3 regions of the Micromonospora sp. WMMD712 genome follow, and region 3 is predicted to be linked to each of the others. Evidence: riboswitches for the same ligand, from Rfam matches in the RefSeq annotation. Region 3 holds a riboswitch; each other region holds the start of a gene.
What was found. Region 3 has a riboswitch for cobalamin ahead of metE (5-methyltetrahydropteroyltriglutamate--homocysteine S-methyltransferase). Riboswitches for the same ligand answer to the same signal wherever they lie in the genome.
Positions count from the first base shown of each region.

Region 1 (3,569 bases), 3.9 Mb from region 3:
CCATCAGCCCGAGCCCGACCGGCCGCCAGCGCGGGTTCGACGCCGCCGCCTGCGCCGCCGGGTAGTAGTTGATGTCGATGACCCGGTCGAGGAACACCACCGCCGTGCGGACCGTCGCGCGCAGCCGGTCCCAGTCGACGCCGTCGGCCCCGACGTGCGCGCCCAGGTTGACCGAGCCGAGGTTGCACACGGCCGTCTCGGCGTCGTCGTTGACCTCCAGGATCTCGGTGCACAGGTTCGACAGGTGGATCACGTTGCCCGGCTCGCCGGTCTGGTTGGACAGCCGGTTGGACGCGTCCTTGAACGTCATCCACCCGTTGCCGGTCTGCGCGAGCGTGCGCATCATCCGCCCGTACAGGTCGCGGGCCTTCACGGTGCGGACGGCCTTCTTCTCCGCCGCCCGGTACGCGGAGTCGAACGCCTCGCCGTAGAGGTCGGGCAGCTCGGGGGCGTCGGACGGGTCGATCAGCGACCAGTCGCCGTCGGCCTCGACCCGGCGCATGAACTCGTCCGGGATCCAGTTGGCCAGGTTCAGGTTGTGGGTGCGCCGGGACTCCTCGCCGGTGTTGTCCCGCAGCTCCAGGAACTCCTCGACGTCCGGGTGCCACGGCTCCAGGTAGACGCAGGCCGCGCCCTTGCGCCGGCCGCCCTGGTTGACCGCCGCCACCCCGGCGTCGAGCGTCTTGAGGAACGGCACGATCCCGTTCGAGCGCCCGTTGGTGCCCCGGATCAGCGCGCCGCGGCCCCGCACCCGCGACCAGGAGATGCCGATGCCGCCGGAGAACTTCGACAGCTTCGCGACCTGGTGGTAGCGCTCGTAGATCGAGTCGAGTTCGTCGCGCGGCGAGTCGACCAGGAAGCACGACGACATCTGGGTGTGCCGGGTGCCGGAGTTGAACAGCGTCGGCGAGCTGGGCAGGTACGCCAGGCTGGACATCAGCCGGTAGAAGGCGACCGCCTCCCCCGGCGTCTGCGACAGTCCGCAGGCCACCCGCAGCAGCCAGTACTGCGGCGTCTCCACCACCAGCCGGGTCTGCGGGTGCCGCAGCAGGTAGCGGTCGGCGACGGTGCGCAGGCCGAAGTACTCGAACCGCAGGTCACCGGCCGGGTCGACGGCGTCGTCCAGCTCGCGGGCGTGGGCGGCCACGAACACGGCCGTGTCGTCGCCGATCAGGCCGAGGCCGTGGGCGTACCGGATGGACTGGCTGAAGCTGTCCACCTGCTGCCCGCGGACCTCCTCGGCCACGTACGCGGCCAGCAGCCGCGCCGCCAGCTTCGAGTACTGCGGCTCCTCGCCGATCAGCTCCGCCGCCGTCTGGATCGACAGCTTGTCCAGCTCGGCGGTGGTCGCCCCGTCGTACAGGCCGCTGATCGTCCTCGTCGCCACCCGCAGCGGATCGACCTCGTCCAGGTCGGCGACCCAGCGCTGCACCGCCTCGACGATCTTGTTGACGTCCACCGGCTCGGTGTCGCCGTCCCGCTTCCGGACCTGCATGACGTGCCGGCGTTGCCCCGGCCCCGCCAGCTCCCGCGTCGCGCCCATGTTCGCCCTCCTCAAGCCCGTCGCCGAGGTCGAGGGCGCGCGGGAGGACGCCGCCGGGCACCCGCGACGGCGCGCTTCGCCGCCGCTGCCCGGCTGATGGCGTCGGCCGTCCCACGCGGCCTTCGACCGCCGCACGCGACGCGTGCGGCACGCTGGCAGGTCTTCGGACTCGCGGGCGTCGTGCTCGGTGCCTACTGGCCGTCGCTTCCCAGGCCCGGCCGGGCCCAGTGCTTCGTTGACGGCGGTCGTTCCCACTCACCGCTGCGGGGCAGCCCCGGATTCGCACCGGGTTCCCTCTTGCCTCGACCACCGTGGAGCGGCGGTCGAACCAGCTACGGGTGACACCATATATGGGCGCAAGGCGAAGATGGCAACACCAGATGATGTGCCGGGCGAGTCGCCTCGCAGCGTGACCCCACCACCGCGACGGGTGAGCGGAGCGCCGGAACCGCGGGCGGCCGGCAGGGCGAGATGCAGTCGGTTGACAGACGCCGCGCGCCGCCGGCCGCACGAGACTGACCGGCGAGCCGTCGCGGCGGGGCCCGCCCCGGCTCGTCACCATCCCGACCCCTCGACCGAGAGGACCACCCATGTCCGAGGAGAACAAGCGGATCGTCCGCGACTACTTCCAGGAGCTCGACCGCGGCCGGACGACCCCGCTGCACCTGTGCACCGACGACTACCGGTTCCACCCGGCCGGGCTGCCGTCGATGGACCGGCAGGGGGTGAAGGAGTTCGGTGACGCCTTCTTCGCCGGCATGACCGACCTGCGCCACCCCCTCGTCGAGCTGATCGCCGACGGGGACCTCGTGGCGCTGCGCTGCCGGTACGAGGGCACCCACGACGGGGAGCTCATGGGCGTGCCCGCCAGCGGGCGACGGGTCTCGGCGGTCGGCATCGGCGTCATGCGCGTCGAGGACGGCAAGATCGCGGAGTTCTGGGTGTCGCCCGACCGGCTGACCATCATGCAGCAGATCGGCGCCCTCCCGTCCTAGCCGGACGCCAGCCGCCGGGGCGACGCCTGAGTCGCCCGCCCCGGCGGCGCCCGGATCGGGAAGTCGAATGACAGATGTGACTCCCCCGGCCACCGCCCAGCATTGGTGCGGCAACCATCCGAACGGGCGACAGGAGCATTCACGCCATGCAGACGATCCTCATCACCGGTGCCTCCTCCGGATACGGGCGGGAGACCGCCCGGCACTTCCTCGCGCAGGGGTGGAACGTCATCGCCACCATGCGGACGCCGCGCGCGGACGTCCTGCCCGAGTCGGACCGGCTCCGCGTCCTGGAGCTCGACGTGACCAGGCCCGACACGATCACCGCCGCGTTCGCCGCGGCGGGGCCCGTCGACGTGCTGGTCAACAACGCCGGCGTCGGGCTGATCGGCGTCTTCGAGGGCACCCCCATGGCCCGGGTCCGGGAGATCTTCGAGACCAACACCTTCGGGGTGATGGCGACCACCCAGGCGGTGCTGCCGCAGTTCCGTGAGCGCGGGTCCGGGGTGGTGGTCAACGTGACCTCCAGCGTGGTGCTCGGCCACATGCCGCTCTCGGCCGTCTACAAGGCCAGCAAGATGGCCATCGAGGGGTTCACCGCGTCCCTCGCCCTGGAGCTCGCGGAGTTCGGCGTGCGGGCCAGGACCGTCGAGCCGGGGGCCTGCCTGACGACGAACTTCGCCGCCGGGGCGACGAACAACATCGACCTCACCGCCTCGCTGGAGGGACTGGTCCCGGCGCCCTACGAGCCCTTCGCGAAGAGGACCCTCGGCGGCTTCGTCAACCAGGACCTGTTCACCCGGGAGAGCGACGTCGCCGAGACGGTGTGGCGGGCCGTCCACGACACCACCGGCCAGCTGCGCTTCCCCGCCGGCCCCGACGCCCTCTGGCTCGACCAGGCGAGGTGATCGACCGGACCGCGCCGTGCGGCGCGGTCCGGCGGTCCGGCCCCGCGCGTGCGGGGCCGGACCGCCGCGCCACATCGTCACAAACACGTCAGCCGGCGTTCCTAACGTCATTCCCGGCAGCCG
Region 1 covers NZ_CP120743.1:1,443,472-1,447,040, forward strand. The annotation lists gene O7633_RS05905 (ribonucleoside-diphosphate reductase subunit alpha) at 1-1,543, opposite strand, end outside; cobalamin riboswitch at 1,680-1,891, opposite strand; gene O7633_RS05910 (ester cyclase) at 2,134-2,538, shown strand; gene O7633_RS05915 (SDR family oxidoreductase) at 2,685-3,446, shown strand.
Region 1: it holds a riboswitch for cobalamin, as region 3 does, so the genes downstream of both, O7633_RS05905 (ribonucleoside-diphosphate reductase subunit alpha) here and metE (5-methyltetrahydropteroyltriglutamate--homocysteine S-methyltransferase) in region 3, are expected to answer to the same signal.

Region 2 (3,569 bases), 2.9 Mb from region 3:
CGGTGGTGCCGGTCTCGGCGGCGTCCCAGCCGAGGGTCTCCATGGCGACGACGAGGCGGCGGGCCAGGCCCTCGATCAGGTCGACGGCGTCGGCGGCGGTGCCGGCGGGGCCGTCGGCCACGTCGGTCAGCTCCGTCGGCACGGCGATGCGCCGTCCCGGCTCGGCGAGCAGGGCGGCCTCGTCGAGGCCGTACGCGGCGGCGAGCGCCTGGCGCAGGCCGGGCAGGGCGCGCGCCCCGCCCCACACCTGGGGGGCGCGCAGCACGGCGAGGACCAGGTTGACCCGCGCCTCGCCGGTGGGCGCGCCGCCGAGGACGTGCAGGCCGTCGCGGATCTGCACGTCCTTGACCTCGCACAGGTACCCGTCGAGGTGCAGCACGAAGTCGTCGAAGTCGTCGGCGGCGGGCATGTCGGCGGTGTGCAGGTCGTGGTGCAGCTCGGCGGCGCGCACCAGGTCCCAGATCTGCGCCCGCACCGTCGGTACCTTCGCCGGGTCGAGGGCCTGCACGGTGGCGTACTCGTCGAGGAGCTGTTCGAGTTTCGCCAGGTCGCCGTACGTCTCGGCGCGGGCCATCGGCGGGACGAGGTGGTCGACGACGACGGCGTGGGCGCGGCGCTTGGCCTGGGTGCCCTCGCCGGGGTCGTTGACGATGAACGGGTACACCAGCGGCAGGTCACCGAGGACGGCGTCGGGGGCGCAGTCGGCGGCCAGGCCGAGGCCCTTGCCGGGCAGCCACTCCAGGGTGCCGTGCTTGCCGAGGTGCACCACGGCGTCCGCGCCGAACCCGCCGTCCGCCACGGGCGCGGCCAGCCAGCGGTACGCGGCGAGGTAGTGGTGGCTGGGCGGCAGGTCGGGGTCGTGGTAGATGGCGATCGGGTTCTCGCCGAAACCGCGCGGCGGCTGGATCGCCAGCAGCACGTTGCCCAGCCGCAGGCCGGCGAGCACCACGTGCCCGTCGTCGACGTACAGCTCGCCGGGCGGCTCGCCCCAGTGCTCGCGGATCCGCTCCCGCAGCGCGGCCGGGACCGCCTCGAACCAGCGCCGGTAGTCCGCCCCCGGCACCCGGGCGTCGGCGGCGGCGAGCTGCTCGGGGGTGAGCCACTCCACGTCGTGGCCGCCGGCGGCGATCAGGGCGTGGATGAGCGCGTCCCCGTCGTCGGGCACCGGCCCGTCGCCGAGGTGGTAGCCGGCGTCGGCGAGCGCGGCGAGCAGCCGCACCGCCGAGGCGGGGGTGTCCAGGCCGACGGCGTTGCCGACCCGGGAGTGCTTCGTCGGGTAGGAGCTGAGCACGATCGCCAGCCGCTTCTCGGCGTGGGGCACGTGCCGCAGCCGGGCCTGGCGCGCGGCGATCCCGGCGACCCGGGCGGCCCGCTCGGGGTCGGGCTCGTAGACCGACAGCCCGTCGGCGTCGATCCGCTTGAACGAGAACGGCACGGTGACGATCCGGCCGTCGAACTCGGGGATGGCCACCTGCATGGCGGCGTCCAGCGGGGACAGCCCGGCGTCGCTGCCGGCCCACTGGTCGCGGGTGCTGGTGAGGCAGAGCGCCTGCACGATCGGCACGTCGAGGGCGGCGAGCGCGCCGACGTCCCAGGCGTCGTCGCCTCCGGCGGAGGCGTCGGCGGCCACCGTCCCGCCGGCGGCGAGCACGGTGACGACGAGGGCGTCGCAGCGGGCGAACAGCTCCAGCGGCCCGTCGCCGGGGGCGAGCCCGCGCAGCGAGCCGCAGAAGATCGGCAGGGGGTTCGCCCCGGCGGCGTCGACGGCGTCGGCGAGGGCGTCGACGAAGGCGGTGTTCCCGGCGAGGGCGTGCGCCCGGTAGAAGACGATCCCGACCGTCGGCCGCTCGGGCTTGACGGGCCGCTCGCCATGGACGCCGTGCCCGGGGGTGGGCGCGGGCGGGGCGAAGCCCTCGCCGGTGAGCAGCACCGTGTCGGAGAGGAACCGGGCCAGCTCGGCGAGGTTGCCCGGCCCGCCCTCGACCAGGTACGCCAGGGCCCCGGTGGCCACCCCGGAGGCCACGGTGGACGCGGCCATCAGCTCCGCGTCGGGCACCGCCTCGCCGCCGAGGACGACCGTCGGCACCCCGGAGCCGAGCACGGCCGCGAGGCCGTCCGGCCACGCCTGCCGGCCCCCGAGCAGCCGTACGACGGCGAGGTCGACGCCGTCGAGCAGCGCCGGCACGGCGTCGGCGGCGACCCGGGCGGGGTTGGCCAGCCGGTAGCCGGCGCCGCTGGCCCGGGCGGCGAGCAGGTCGGTGTCGGCGGTGGACAGCAGCAGGGTGCGCACGGAGGGCTCCGGAGAGTGATGCACGGGGCGGCGGGCAGGCCGCCTGCGGGCAGGCATGGGCGCGGGTTCAGCGGGTACGGCGGGCCTGCGGCCGGCTCACCGGCGCGGGCCGGGGCGCCGGGGGCGCAGCATGGCGCGGTACGCGGGGCTCGGGCTCAGGTGCGGCGACGGGGCGCGGGCAGGCTGCCGCGCGCCAGCAGGCGGCGACGGTGTACGTCGATGTGCGAGACGCCGTGCGTCATCGGGTCCTCCTCGGGTGTCCACGCCCTGGGGTCGCTCCGACGGCCGAAGTATCCTGGCTTCCGGATCGACGCTCTCCCCCGGCCTTCCAACCGCAGACACACGGCCGTGACTCACGAGGGGGGATCGCTCCCCGGTGACAGTGGCGGGACCGCGCCGGAATCGCACCGGCTTCCTTCACTGCCGTCAGGCCGCGAATGCTGCCACACCCGACCGCCGCCGGTCAACGCCGGGCTCCCGGCCACCCCACCCCCCTAACTACATCGATGCCTGACAATTGCATCGGGAATCGGATGCGGCGAAAGCAAATGTCGTACGCCGATGGATGCGACCCGTTCCGCGCGCATTTCCCCGCCGCCCGCCCCCGGGCTGGCTAGGCTGATTCCGATCATCGCCCGCCGGCGCGGGACGGGACTTGCCCGAAGGGAATCCGATCAGTGGCGACGCAGGTCATCGTGCTCAACGGCGGCTCCAGCTCGGGCAAGTCCGCGATCGTCCGGTGCCTCCAGCGCATCCTGCCGCACCCGTGGATCAGTCTCGGCGTGGACGACCTGATCGCCCGGCTGCCGCCGGCCCTGCTGGGCAGCCCCGCCGGGCTGAGCTTCGGCCCACACGGCGAGGTCGACGTCGGCGGGGACTTCCTCGCCGTGCAGCACGCCTGGCTGGTCGGCATCGCCGCGATGGCGGACGCCGGGGCGCGGATCATCCTGGACGAGGTCTTCCTCGGCGGCGGCGCCTCCCAGGAGCGGCTCGGCGGCTACCTGGCCGACGTCGACGTGCTGTGGGCCGGCGTGCGGTGTCCCCCGGCGGTCGCGGCGGCGCGGGAGATCGCCCGGGGCGACCGGGTGATCGGGATGGCGGCGACGCAGGCCGAGACCGTGCACGAGGGGGTCCGCTACGACGTCGAGGTCGACACCGGCCGCACCGAGTCGCTCGACTGCGCCCGCGCCATCGCCGCGCACGTGCGCTGAGCGACTCGGTGCGGCGGGCCGGCGGCGCCCGGGGTCAGCGCGCCCGGCGCTCCGGGTGCGCCCGGTTC
Region 2 covers NZ_CP120743.1:411,386-414,954, reverse strand. The annotation lists gene cobN (cobaltochelatase subunit CobN) at 1-2,290, opposite strand, end outside; cobalamin riboswitch at 2,579-2,708, opposite strand; gene cpt (chloramphenicol phosphotransferase CPT) at 2,968-3,501, shown strand; gene O7633_RS01675 (hypothetical protein) at 3,536-3,569, opposite strand, start outside.
Region 2: it holds a riboswitch for cobalamin, as region 3 does, so the genes downstream of both, cobN (cobaltochelatase subunit CobN) here and metE (5-methyltetrahydropteroyltriglutamate--homocysteine S-methyltransferase) in region 3, are expected to answer to the same signal.

Region 3 (3,569 bases):
ACCCAGCCGTGCTCGGTCGTGGCGAAACCGGTCAACTGCTCACCGAAGTATTGGACCATGTCGTTGCGCTCCGGCTCGCCGTGCACGAGTACGTCGAGGCCCAGCCGCTCCTGGAGCCGGATGACATGCTCGACCTCGGCGCGCATCCGCTGGACGTAGCCGGAGTCGTCGAGCCGGCCGGACCGGTGTGCGGCGCGGGCCGCACGCAGCTCGGCGGTCTGCGGGAACGAGCCGATGGTCGTGGTGGGCAGCGGCGGCAGGTGCAACCGGGCCTGCTGGACCGCCGCCCGCCGCCGGTGGTCGCCCCGTTGCCTGTCGCCTGGGCGCAGCGCGGCGAGCCTGCCCCGCACGGTGTCGTCGCGCCACGCTTTCGGGGCGGGTGGTAGCGGTTCAGGCAGCGGCGTCGTGCCGTCGCGCAGGGCGCGGCCGAGCAGGACGACCTCGTCGACCTTCTGCCGGGCGAAGGCCAACCGCCGTCGCAGCTGCGGATCGAGCGTGGTCTCGGCGGCGAGGTCCACCGGCGTGTGCAGCAGGGAGCAGGAGGTGGACACGGCGACGTGGTCGGCGAGCCCGGTGACCGCGGCACCGGTCGTTATCGCCGCCCGAAGGTCGGTGCGCCAGACGTTGCGACCGTCGACGAGCCCGGCGACGATCGTCTTGCCGTGCAGTGGGCCGGCTCCGGCGAGACGTCGCAGGTTGCCGGGCCCGGCAACGAGGTCCAGGCCGAGCGCCTCGACCGGCGTGTCCAGCAGCGCGGGCAGCGCGTCACCGAGTTCCCCGAAGTAGGTGGCGACGAAGATCCTCGGCCGCTGCCGCACGGAGCACAACCGCATGTAGGCATCGTGTAGCGCCTCGATCTCGGCCGTGGTGCGGTCGGCCACGTAGGCGGGTTCGTCCAGCTGAACCCACGTGACACCGGCGGCGGCGAGGGCACGGAGAACGTCGGCGTACACGTCGACGAGTTCGGCCATCCGATCGAATGACTCGACGCCTGGTGTGGAGGTCTTGGCCAGCAGCAGGAACGTGGCGGGCCCGACCAGCACCGGTCGGCTCTCGATACCCAGTGCGCGGGCTTCTCCGTACTCACGCAACGCCTTGTCGGGGTTCGCGGCGAAGACGGTGTCGGGTCCGATCTCCGGGACCAGGTAGTGATAGTTCGTGTCGAACCACTTCGTCAGTTCCAGCGCCGGTTCGGCGTCGACGCCGCGGGCCATGGCGAAGTAGGTGTCGAGCCCTGACAGGCCGAGTCGGGCGAAGCGTCGTGGGACCGCGCCGACGGCCACCGCCGTGTCGAGGACGTGATCGTAGTAGGAGAACGTGTTCGACGGGATCGCGTCCAGGCGGGCGTCGCGCAGCGTCCGCCAGACCCCGGCGCGCAGCGCGACCGAGGTGCTCTCCAACTCCGCGGCGTCGATGCGGCCCGCCCAGTAGGCCTCCACGGCCTTCTTCAGTTCACGGTTACCACCGATACGTGGATAACCGAGCACGGTGCTCTGACCGAATGTGGTGCTCATGGGTCCTTCCCTCGAAGCGTCCGAGGACTCACGCGAGGGCGGGAGGGAAGAGGCGCAGGGGCGCACCGGCTTCCGCCCCGGCCTTCCCGAGAGACCGTCAGCGGCGCACGCCGGCCGGCGTACGCGGTGCGGGCAGGTCTTCGGACTCGTGGGCATGACCTGTCCGGTCGCCTAATGGCCGTCGCTTCCCAGACCTCGCGGTCCAGTGCTTGATGACGGCGGTCGTTCCCACTCACCGCTGCGGGGCAGTCCCGGTCTCGCACCGGGTTCCCTCTTACGACGCCGCGACGCTTGAGCGTCACAGCGAACCAGCACTGCTGTCTATCCTAGGTGTCCAGAAGCGATCGGCGTTGGCGCGTCCCCCTTCGAGACACAGAGACATCGCGGCAGCAGCCTCGAGCTGTCCGACGGGAAGGTGACGAATGGGCAGTAGGATCGACAGGGTGGCCGTGCTCGTGGACGGCAGCGAATGGGTGGCGATTCGCCCGGAGGACTTCGAACGCCTCGACGCCTGCCGACGGCAGGTAGGCGCGACGGCTGCCCGCGCCACCCGGCTGGAGCACGAGGTGCGTCAGGCCCGGGCCCGGCTGGCGCGGATCGAGGCGATCGTCGCCGAAGGCGACTCCACCGACAGCATGTGTGAGCGTCTCACCCGGGTACTGGCCGGCTCGGATACGGCCCGGCCAGCTGTCAGGGGTCGAGAGGCGTGACGGAGTCACCCCTCAGCCGCTCGCGGTCGTGGTCGACTCCCCTGCCTTGAGTGCCCACGCGGACCACACCGGTGACCGGATCTGAACGACCCGCGTCGACAGGCTCCTCACCGCGGTCTTCTCTGTCGGACCACCGCCGGATGCCGGGGGTCGGTCAGCTGTGTGCCGTCATGCGTGGATACCGCCCGGTGAGAAGGTGGTCGCCGAGTTCCCGGGCCTTGTATGCGACAGGATCGTGCAGGGTGAGCGTGCGGGCGTCGCGCCAGAACCGGTCGAGGCCGGTGGCGCGGGCGGTCGCGCGCGCGCCGGTGAACTCGAAGATCCTGCTCGTCGCCTCCGTGGCCAGTCGGCTGGACGCGACCTTCGCGGCGGAGACGGTCAGTGCCGTCCGGCCGCGTTCGGTCGGGGTCAGGGCGGGGCCGCGGGCGTCGGCCTCGGTGAGGGCGCGGGTCGCGTGGTCGGCCAGGAGGTGCGCCGCGTCCAGGGCTGCGGTGAGCTCCCCGTAGCCCGTCAGCACGTGGGGATCGTCGACGGCTTGCCCGAGTCCGCTCGCGGGCCAGGGGCGCGAACGCTCGCGGGTGTATCTGGCGGCCTCGTTGATCGCGCCGGCAGTGATGCCGACGAGGACCTGCGTGAGGACTGCCTGGAAGGCCAGCGACACCAGGGACAGGCGTAGGTGGCGGGGGCTGGACTCGTCTTCGTCGGCCGGGAAGGTGCCCAGCACGTCGCCCTGGCTGACCCGGACGTCGTCGAAGGCGACGCTTCCACTCGCCGTCAGGCGTTGGCCCAGATTGTCCCAGTCCGGAGGGTGCGAGACTCCACTGCAGCTGCCGTGCATGACGACGACGAGACGTGCCGTGTGATCGTCGCGGATCGCGCTGACGAGCAGGCGGTCGGCGACGGCGCAGCCGGTGGCGAACGCGCCGCGGCCCGAGACGCGGAGTCCGTCGCTGGTCGTGGTGGCCGTGATGGTGTCGCGTGGGTTGCTGACCGCGGCTACGAACACCCGGCCGGTGGCGGCCTCCTGGCGTAGCGAGGTCGCCAGCTCGGCGTTGTCGTAGAGCGTGGCCCGCCACAGGTGCAGGTAGTGGTAACCGAGGAGGTGACCGATCGACGGGTCGGTGGCCGCCACGATCCGGGTCACGGCGTGTGTGGTGGGGTGGTCGTCGGGGTCGAGGGCGAGCAGGCCGCTGTCACGCAGCAGTTCGATCTCGGCGTGCGGGGGTTGGTTGGCGTGGTCCCGCTCGACGGCGTCCGCGCGGAGCCGCTCGGCGACGGTGTGGGCGGTGGTGATCGCTTCTGCCGGGTTCATGACACCCCTGTCGGTTCGGGTGTGGGGCGGCGG
Region 3 covers NZ_CP120743.1:5,386,207-5,389,775, reverse strand. The annotation lists gene metE (5-methyltetrahydropteroyltriglutamate--homocysteine S-methyltransferase) at 1-1,514, opposite strand, end outside; cobalamin riboswitch at 1,628-1,842, opposite strand; gene O7633_RS23460 (hypothetical protein) at 1,958-2,224, shown strand; gene O7633_RS23455 (acyl-CoA dehydrogenase family protein) at 2,379-3,536, opposite strand; gene O7633_RS23450 (MFS transporter) at 3,533-3,569, opposite strand, start outside.